2 regions of the Vagococcus intermedius genome follow, and region 1 is predicted to be linked to the other one. Evidence: a T-box and tRNA genes for the amino acid it is inferred to sense, from the RefSeq annotation. Region 1 holds a T-box; the other holds one or more tRNA genes.
The links. The T-box of region 1 lies ahead of OL234_RS03145 (valine--tRNA ligase). A T-box ahead of a tRNA ligase gene usually reads a tRNA of that ligase, here a tRNA-Val.

Region 1 (3,420 bases):
TGCCCTTTACAGAGATTCAAGAAGAAATTAAAAAAAATGTAGACGAGGGTTATCTTATGACGATTACCCGTCGTTTCATGATGCGTATTACAGATGAAATTCGTGAACAACGCAAAGGCTTAGCGATTATTAATGGGGAGTCATTAGGTCAAGTTGCCTCACAAACCTTGCATAGTATGATTGCGATTAATGATGTGACGGCGACACCTGTTATTCGCCCAGTTGTGGCAATGGATAAAAATGAAATCATTGAAGTAGCGGAAAGAATTGATACTTTTGAGTTGGCGATTCAACCGTTTGAAGATTGTTGTACCATTTTTGCGCCACCAAAACCAAAAACTAAGCCACGCTTAGATCGTGCTCAAGCACTGGAAGCTAAGTTAGATGTGGAAGGTTTAGTGGCTAGAGCTGTAGCAGGAATTACAATTACAGAAATCCAATCAGGTCAAACTTATCTTGAAGGAAAATCAGACGAATTTGATGATTTGTTATAAAAAGTTAGTAGAAAGTCCAGGTTTTATATACTTGGGCTTTTTATTTTGCGGTTAATTTCACAATCACATTGTTATTCTCGGCGTCCAGTGGTAGAATCAAAGTGTGAAGCTTTTAACAAGGAGTGAGATAAATGGAAAAGACAACAGACTGTAAAATCCCTAATGCAACTGCTAAACGCATTCCGTTGTATTATAGATATTTGAAGATGCTGGAAGAATCAAAAGTTGAACGCATTAAATCAAAAGATTTTAGCCAGTTAATTCAAGTACCTTCAGCAACGATACGCCGTGATTTTTCACATTTTGGTGAATTAGGGCGTAGTGGTTATGGCTATGATGTTAGTTATTTGATTGAAGTATTTAGTCATATTTTAAATACACAGGTCGAAAAGAGAATTGCCTTGATTGGTGCAGGAAACTTAGGGAAAGCTTTGGGTAAAAATAATTTTAGACGCAATGAAAACTTAACGATTGTCGCTGCTTTTGATAGTGATCCTGAGTTGATTGGAACAAAGATTAATAATGTTGAAATCTACAGTATGGATGACTTGGCTAGTATAGTAGCAAAAGAAGGTATTACTACGGCTATTTCAACTGTTCCAAGTAAACATTCACAAGGGGCAGTTGATAAGATGGTGGAAGCAGGCATCACAGCGATTCTAAACTTTTCACCTGGCCGTGTGAAAGTTCCTAAAAATGTCAAAATTCAATACATTGATTTGACAACAGAGTTACAAACTTTAATATATTTTGATGAAAATTTTTCATCTAATCAACAATTTAACTTTGCTAATAGTTAACAAGCGCGATTTTTGTTTTCTAATCTACTATTGCGTATACTGAGTTTGTAAGTACAAATAGAGAGGGGACATGAATTATGATGGAAGTAACATTAAAAGGTGACGTTGTTCAAGTAGAAGGAACTCAACCAGAGGTTGGGCAAGTCGCACCTGATTTTTCTTTGGTCAACTTAAGTAAAAAAATTGTTCAATTATCAGATTTAAAAGGACAACCAGTTGTTGTCAGTGTTGTACCTGATATTAATACAAGTGTTTGTCAATTACAGACAAAACGTTTTAATCAAGAAATGGCTAAACTGCCAGAGGTTCAATTTTTGACAATTTCTAATAACACTAAAGAAGAACAAGAGAATTGGTGTGCCGCCGAAGGTGTTGGTATGGAAATGTTACATGATACCGAATTAAAATTCGGGAAATTATATGGCCTACATATTCCGGCAATTGATAAATTAGCTCGTGCCATCTTTGTACTAGATGCTCAAGGAAAGATTATTTATCGTGAAATCACACCAGAAATTTCACAAGAACCTGACTATGATAAAGTGTTAGAAATTTTAAAATAGTACGAGTTGGAATTGACGTAGCTGGTGATACCGTGTAAAATATTGGCAAGACAGTGAATAAGAGGAGTAGCTTTATTAGACCATCTTTAGAGAAAAAATCCTAGGCTGAAAGATTTTGATGGAAATTAAAGTGAAGGTAGCTTATGAGTTGAATGGCTGAATGTAACAGTAAGTTATTCCGAGTCGTGATCGTTATATCACGTTTGAGAGGTAGTTAGTGAGCTAACTATAAATTAGGTGGTACCGCGTTTAGTCGCCCTAAAACACATTTCTGTGTTTTAGGGCTTTTTATTTTCACAAAAATATGTGGCAGTAGAGAAAGAGGGATGTTTATGTCAGAGGAAAAAAATTTAGCAACAAAATATCACCCCCAAGAAGTTGAAGCAGGGCGCTATGACAAATGGGTAAAAGAAAAACGTTTTGAGCCATCAGGAGATCCAGAAGCAACACCGTATTCAATAGTGATTCCGCCACCAAACGTAACAGGAAAACTACATTTAGGTCATGCGTGGGACACGACGCTACAAGATATCATTATTCGTCATAAACGTATGCAAGGGTATGACACGCTTTGGTTACCTGGTATGGATCATGCTGGTATTGCAACGCAAGCTAAGGTTGAAGAGAAATTGGCACAAGATGGAATTAGCCGCTATGACTTAGGACGAGAAAAATTCTTAGATAAAACATGGGAATGGAAAGAAGAATATGCTGGACATATTCGTGAGCAGTGGGGAAAAATTGGAATTTCAGTTGATTATGACCGTGAACGATTCACTCTTGATGAGGGTTTATCAGATGCTGTTCGTAAAGTCTTTGTGAAATTATATGAAAAGGATCTGATTTATCGCGGTGAGTATATTATTAACTGGGACCCTAAAGCGAAAACAGCTTTATCAGATATTGAAGTTATTCATAAGGATGTCGAAGGTGCTTTTTATCACATGAGCTACTTATTAGCTGATGGTAGTGGCAAGAGTGTTGAGATTGCTACAACACGTCCAGAAACAATGCTAGGTGATACGGCTGTAGCTGTTCATCCGGACGATGAACGTTATCAAGATTTAATTGGTAAAAACGTTATTCTACCATTAGTAAATAAAGAAATTCCTGTGGTAGCGGATGAGTACGTAGAAATGGACTTTGGAACAGGTGTTGTTAAAATAACGCCAGCCCATGACCCTAATGACTTTGAGGTTGGAAATCGTCATGATTTACCACGTGTCAATGTGATGAATGAAGATGGTACGATTAATAATCTTGGTGGTAAATATGAAGGAATGGATCGTTTTGCTGCACGTAAGGCAATTATTAGTGACTTGGACAAAGTGGGACGTTTAGTTAAAATCGAAAAAATGACGCATAGTGTAGGGCATTCTGAGCGTAGTGGAGTAGTTGTAGAACCGCGTTTGTCAACACAATGGTTTGTGAAGATGGATCCACTTGCCAAAAAAGCAATGGACAATCAAGCGACAGAGGATAAAGTTGAATTTTATCCGCCACGTTTTGAAAATACCTTTACTTCTTGGATGGAAAATGTCCACGATTGGTGTATTTCACGTC
Region 2 (3,420 bases), 560 kb from region 1:
GCACTTTTCATTATAACTACAAACAATTTAGTTATCAAAACTTAAAGGCTTTAATGTCGCTTCTTTTTGGATTGTTCTAAAATCTAATAATCCTTTTGATAGGCCTCTAATTAATACTTCTGCTGAACCGATATTAGTTGCTAAAGGCACCTCATAAACATCACACAAGCGAATCAATGCATTAACATCAGGTTCATGAGGTTGAGATGACAGTGGATCACGTAAAAATATGACCAAATCTATCTTATTCTCTGATATAAGTGCCCCAATTTGTTGATCGCCTCCTAAGGGACCCGAATTAAAGCAATGAATCTCTAAACCTGTTGCCTCCATGATTTTTGTCCCTGTTGTCCCTGTTGCATATAATGTATGTTCTTTTAAAATAAACGTATACGCTGTCGTCAACTTAATCATCGTTTCTTTTTTTCGATCATGTGCTATTAAAGCAATATTCATAACAGTCACTCCTTTCACATATTCTTATTGTAGCATATTAACTTGAATTATTATGACTATTTGGCACTATACACAGATTTAAGTATTTTAATTGTGCAAAGTTGCCATACAAAAAGATAACGCTTTCATTTATACTCTAGTTAGGGCAAGTTAAATAAGAATATGGAGGAATCAGCATGGTAGAGATTGCATTAAAAGGAATTCATAAAAAATATGATAATAATGAATGTTATTCCGTAACAGATTTTAACTTAAATATAAAAGATCAAGAATTTATTGTTTTTGTCGGACCCTCTGGTTGTGGAAAATCAACTACTTTACGTATGGTTGCAGGGTTGGAAGATATTAGTGAAGGTGAGTTATTTATTGGAGATAAACTAATGAACAATATCGCCCCTAAAGATCGCGATATTGCGATGGTCTTTCAAAACTATGCTTTATACCCTCACATGACCGTTTTTGATAATATGGCTTTCGGTTTGAAGCTTCGTAAATACCCTAAGGAAGACATCAAACAACGGGTTGAGAATGCAGCTGAAATATTAGGTTTGACTGATTATTTACAACGTAAACCAGCGGCTCTCTCTGGAGGACAACGTCAAAGAGTTGCTTTAGGCCGTGCTATTGTGAGAGATGCTAAAGTCTTTTTGATGGATGAACCTTTATCAAACCTGGATGCAAAATTACGAGTAGCCATGCGTGCTGAAATTGCAAAACTACATCGTCGGTTAGAAACCACAACCATTTATGTCACACATGATCAAACAGAAGCTATGACAATGGCTGATCGCATCGTCATTATGAAGGATGGATTCATTCAACAAATTGGTTCCCCAAAGGAAGTCTATGATACACCAGATAACGTCTTCGTTGCTGGTTTTATTGGCTCACCTGCCATGAACTTTTTTAATGTTTCTTTAAATGAAGGTATTATCTCAAATAAACATGGTTTGAATTTGACCCTACCTGAAGGAAAGTATAAATTATTAAAAGAACACGGCTATGAGGGAAAAGAGCTCATATTCGGAATTAGGCCTGAAGACATTCATAGTGCTCCGATTGCCTTAGAGACTTCCCCTGAGTCTGTTGTAAAATCAGAAGTAGTTGTAGCAGAATTATTAGGAGCTGAAACCATGCTTTACACTCTTGTAGGCGATACAGAATTTATTTCAAAAGTTGATGCTCATGAAAGTTATTTACCTGGTGAAGTGATTGAACTAGCTTTTAACCTTAATAAAGGTCATTTTTTTGATAAACAAACAGAAGAGATCATTCGCTAATATTTTACTAGTTGATACTAAAAAAGTGGTCTCCTAAATTCAATGGAACATGAGAACACGCAAAAAAAGAAACACAGTTCATGTTAACTGTGTTTCTTTTTCATTCAATTAATTATGGAGGTTAACGGGATCGAACCGCTGACCCTCTGCTTGTAAGGCAGATGCTCTCCCAGCTGAGCTAAACCTCCTGAAGATCATTCCTACATGTATGCGTGGCAACGTCCTACTCTCACAGGGGGAATCCCCCAACTACCATCGGCGCTAAAAAGCTTAACTTCTGTGTTCGGCATGGGAACAGGTGTATCCTTTTTGCCATCACTACCACACTTTACATATAAGAAAAAAAATAAACTCACTTGAGTTTAGTCTTAATAATATCTAAGCGTGGCGACGTCCTACTCTCACAGGGGGAAACCCCCAACTACCATCGGCGCTAAGAAGCTTAACTTCTGTGTTCGGCATGGGAACAGGTGTATCCTTCTTGCCATCATCACCACACTCTTAGATATCTATTAAATTGAGTAATTGCTCACTCAAAACTGGATGTTAAAGTTTAATCAAAACATTCCTTGATCCTACGTTTAAATTCTTGGTTAAGTCCTCGACCGATTAGTACTAGTCCGCTCCATACATCACTGTACTTCCACTCCTAGCCTATCTACCTGATCGTCTCTCAGGGGTCTTACTTTCCGAAGAAATGGGAAATCTCATCTTGAGGGGGGCTTCACGCTTAGATGCTTTCAGCGTTTATCCCGTCCACACGTAGCTACCCAGCAATGCCCTTGGCAGAACAACTGGTACACCAGCGGTGTGTCCATCCCGGTCCTCTCGTACTAAGGACAGCTCCTCTCAAATTTCCTACGCCCGCGACGGATAGGGACCGAACTGTCTCACGACGTTCTGAACCCAGCTCGCGTGCCGCTTTAATGGGCGAACAGCCCAACCCTTGGGACCGACTACAGCCCCAGGATGCGACGAGCCGACATCGAGGTGCCAAACCTCCCCGTCGATGTGGACTCTTGGGGGAGATAAGCCTGTTATCCCCAGGGTAGCTTTTATCCGTTGAGCGATGGCCCTTCCATGCGGAACCACCGGATCACTAAGTCCGTCTTTCGACCCTGCTCGACTTGTAGGTCTCGCAGTCAAGCTCCCTTATGCCTTTGCACTCTGCGAATGATTTCCAACCATTCTGAGGGAACCTTTGAGCGCCTCCGTTACTCTTTAGGAGGCGACCGCCCCAGTCAAACTGCCCATCTGACACTGTCTCCCGCCACGATAAGTGGCGCGGGTTAGAATGGTCATAACACAAGGGTAGTATCCCACCAACGCCTCCTTCGATACTAGCGTACCGAGCTCTACGGCTCCTACCTATCCTGTACATGTGTCACAAACATTCAATATCAAACTACAGTAAAGCTCCATGGGGTCTTTCCGTCCTGTCGCGGGTAACCTGCATCTTCACAGGTACTAAAATTTCACCGAGTCTCTCGTTGAGACAGTGCCCAAATCGTTACGCCTTTCGTGCGGGTCGGAACTTACCCGACAAGGAATTTCGCTACCTTAGGACCGTTATAGTTACGGCCGCCGTTTACTGGGGCTTCAATTCTGAGCTTCGCATAAAGCTAACCCATCCTCTTAACCTTCCAGCACCGGGCAGGCGTCAGCCCCTATACGTCATCTTTCG

Region 2: it encodes a tRNA-Val, which carries the amino acid that the T-box ahead of OL234_RS03145 (valine--tRNA ligase) is inferred to sense. The anticodon was not compared.

What each region holds. Positions count from the first base shown of each region.
Region 1 covers NZ_CP110232.1:685,761-689,180, forward strand. The annotation lists gene thiI (tRNA uracil 4-sulfurtransferase ThiI) at 1-494, shown strand, start outside; gene OL234_RS03135 (redox-sensing transcriptional repressor Rex) at 626-1,294, shown strand; gene tpx (thiol peroxidase) at 1,375-1,857, shown strand; T-box leader at 1,902-2,121, shown strand; gene OL234_RS03145 (valine--tRNA ligase) at 2,190-3,420, shown strand, end outside.
Region 2 covers NZ_CP110232.1:125,323-128,742, reverse strand. The annotation lists gene mgsA (methylglyoxal synthase) at 28-456, opposite strand; gene OL234_RS00660 (ABC transporter ATP-binding protein) at 633-1,736, shown strand; tRNA gene OL234_RS00655 (tRNA-Val) at 1,852-1,924, opposite strand; rRNA gene rrf (5S ribosomal RNA) at 1,947-2,062, opposite strand; rRNA gene rrf (5S ribosomal RNA) at 2,119-2,234, opposite strand; rRNA gene OL234_RS00640 (23S ribosomal RNA) at 2,326-3,420, opposite strand, start outside.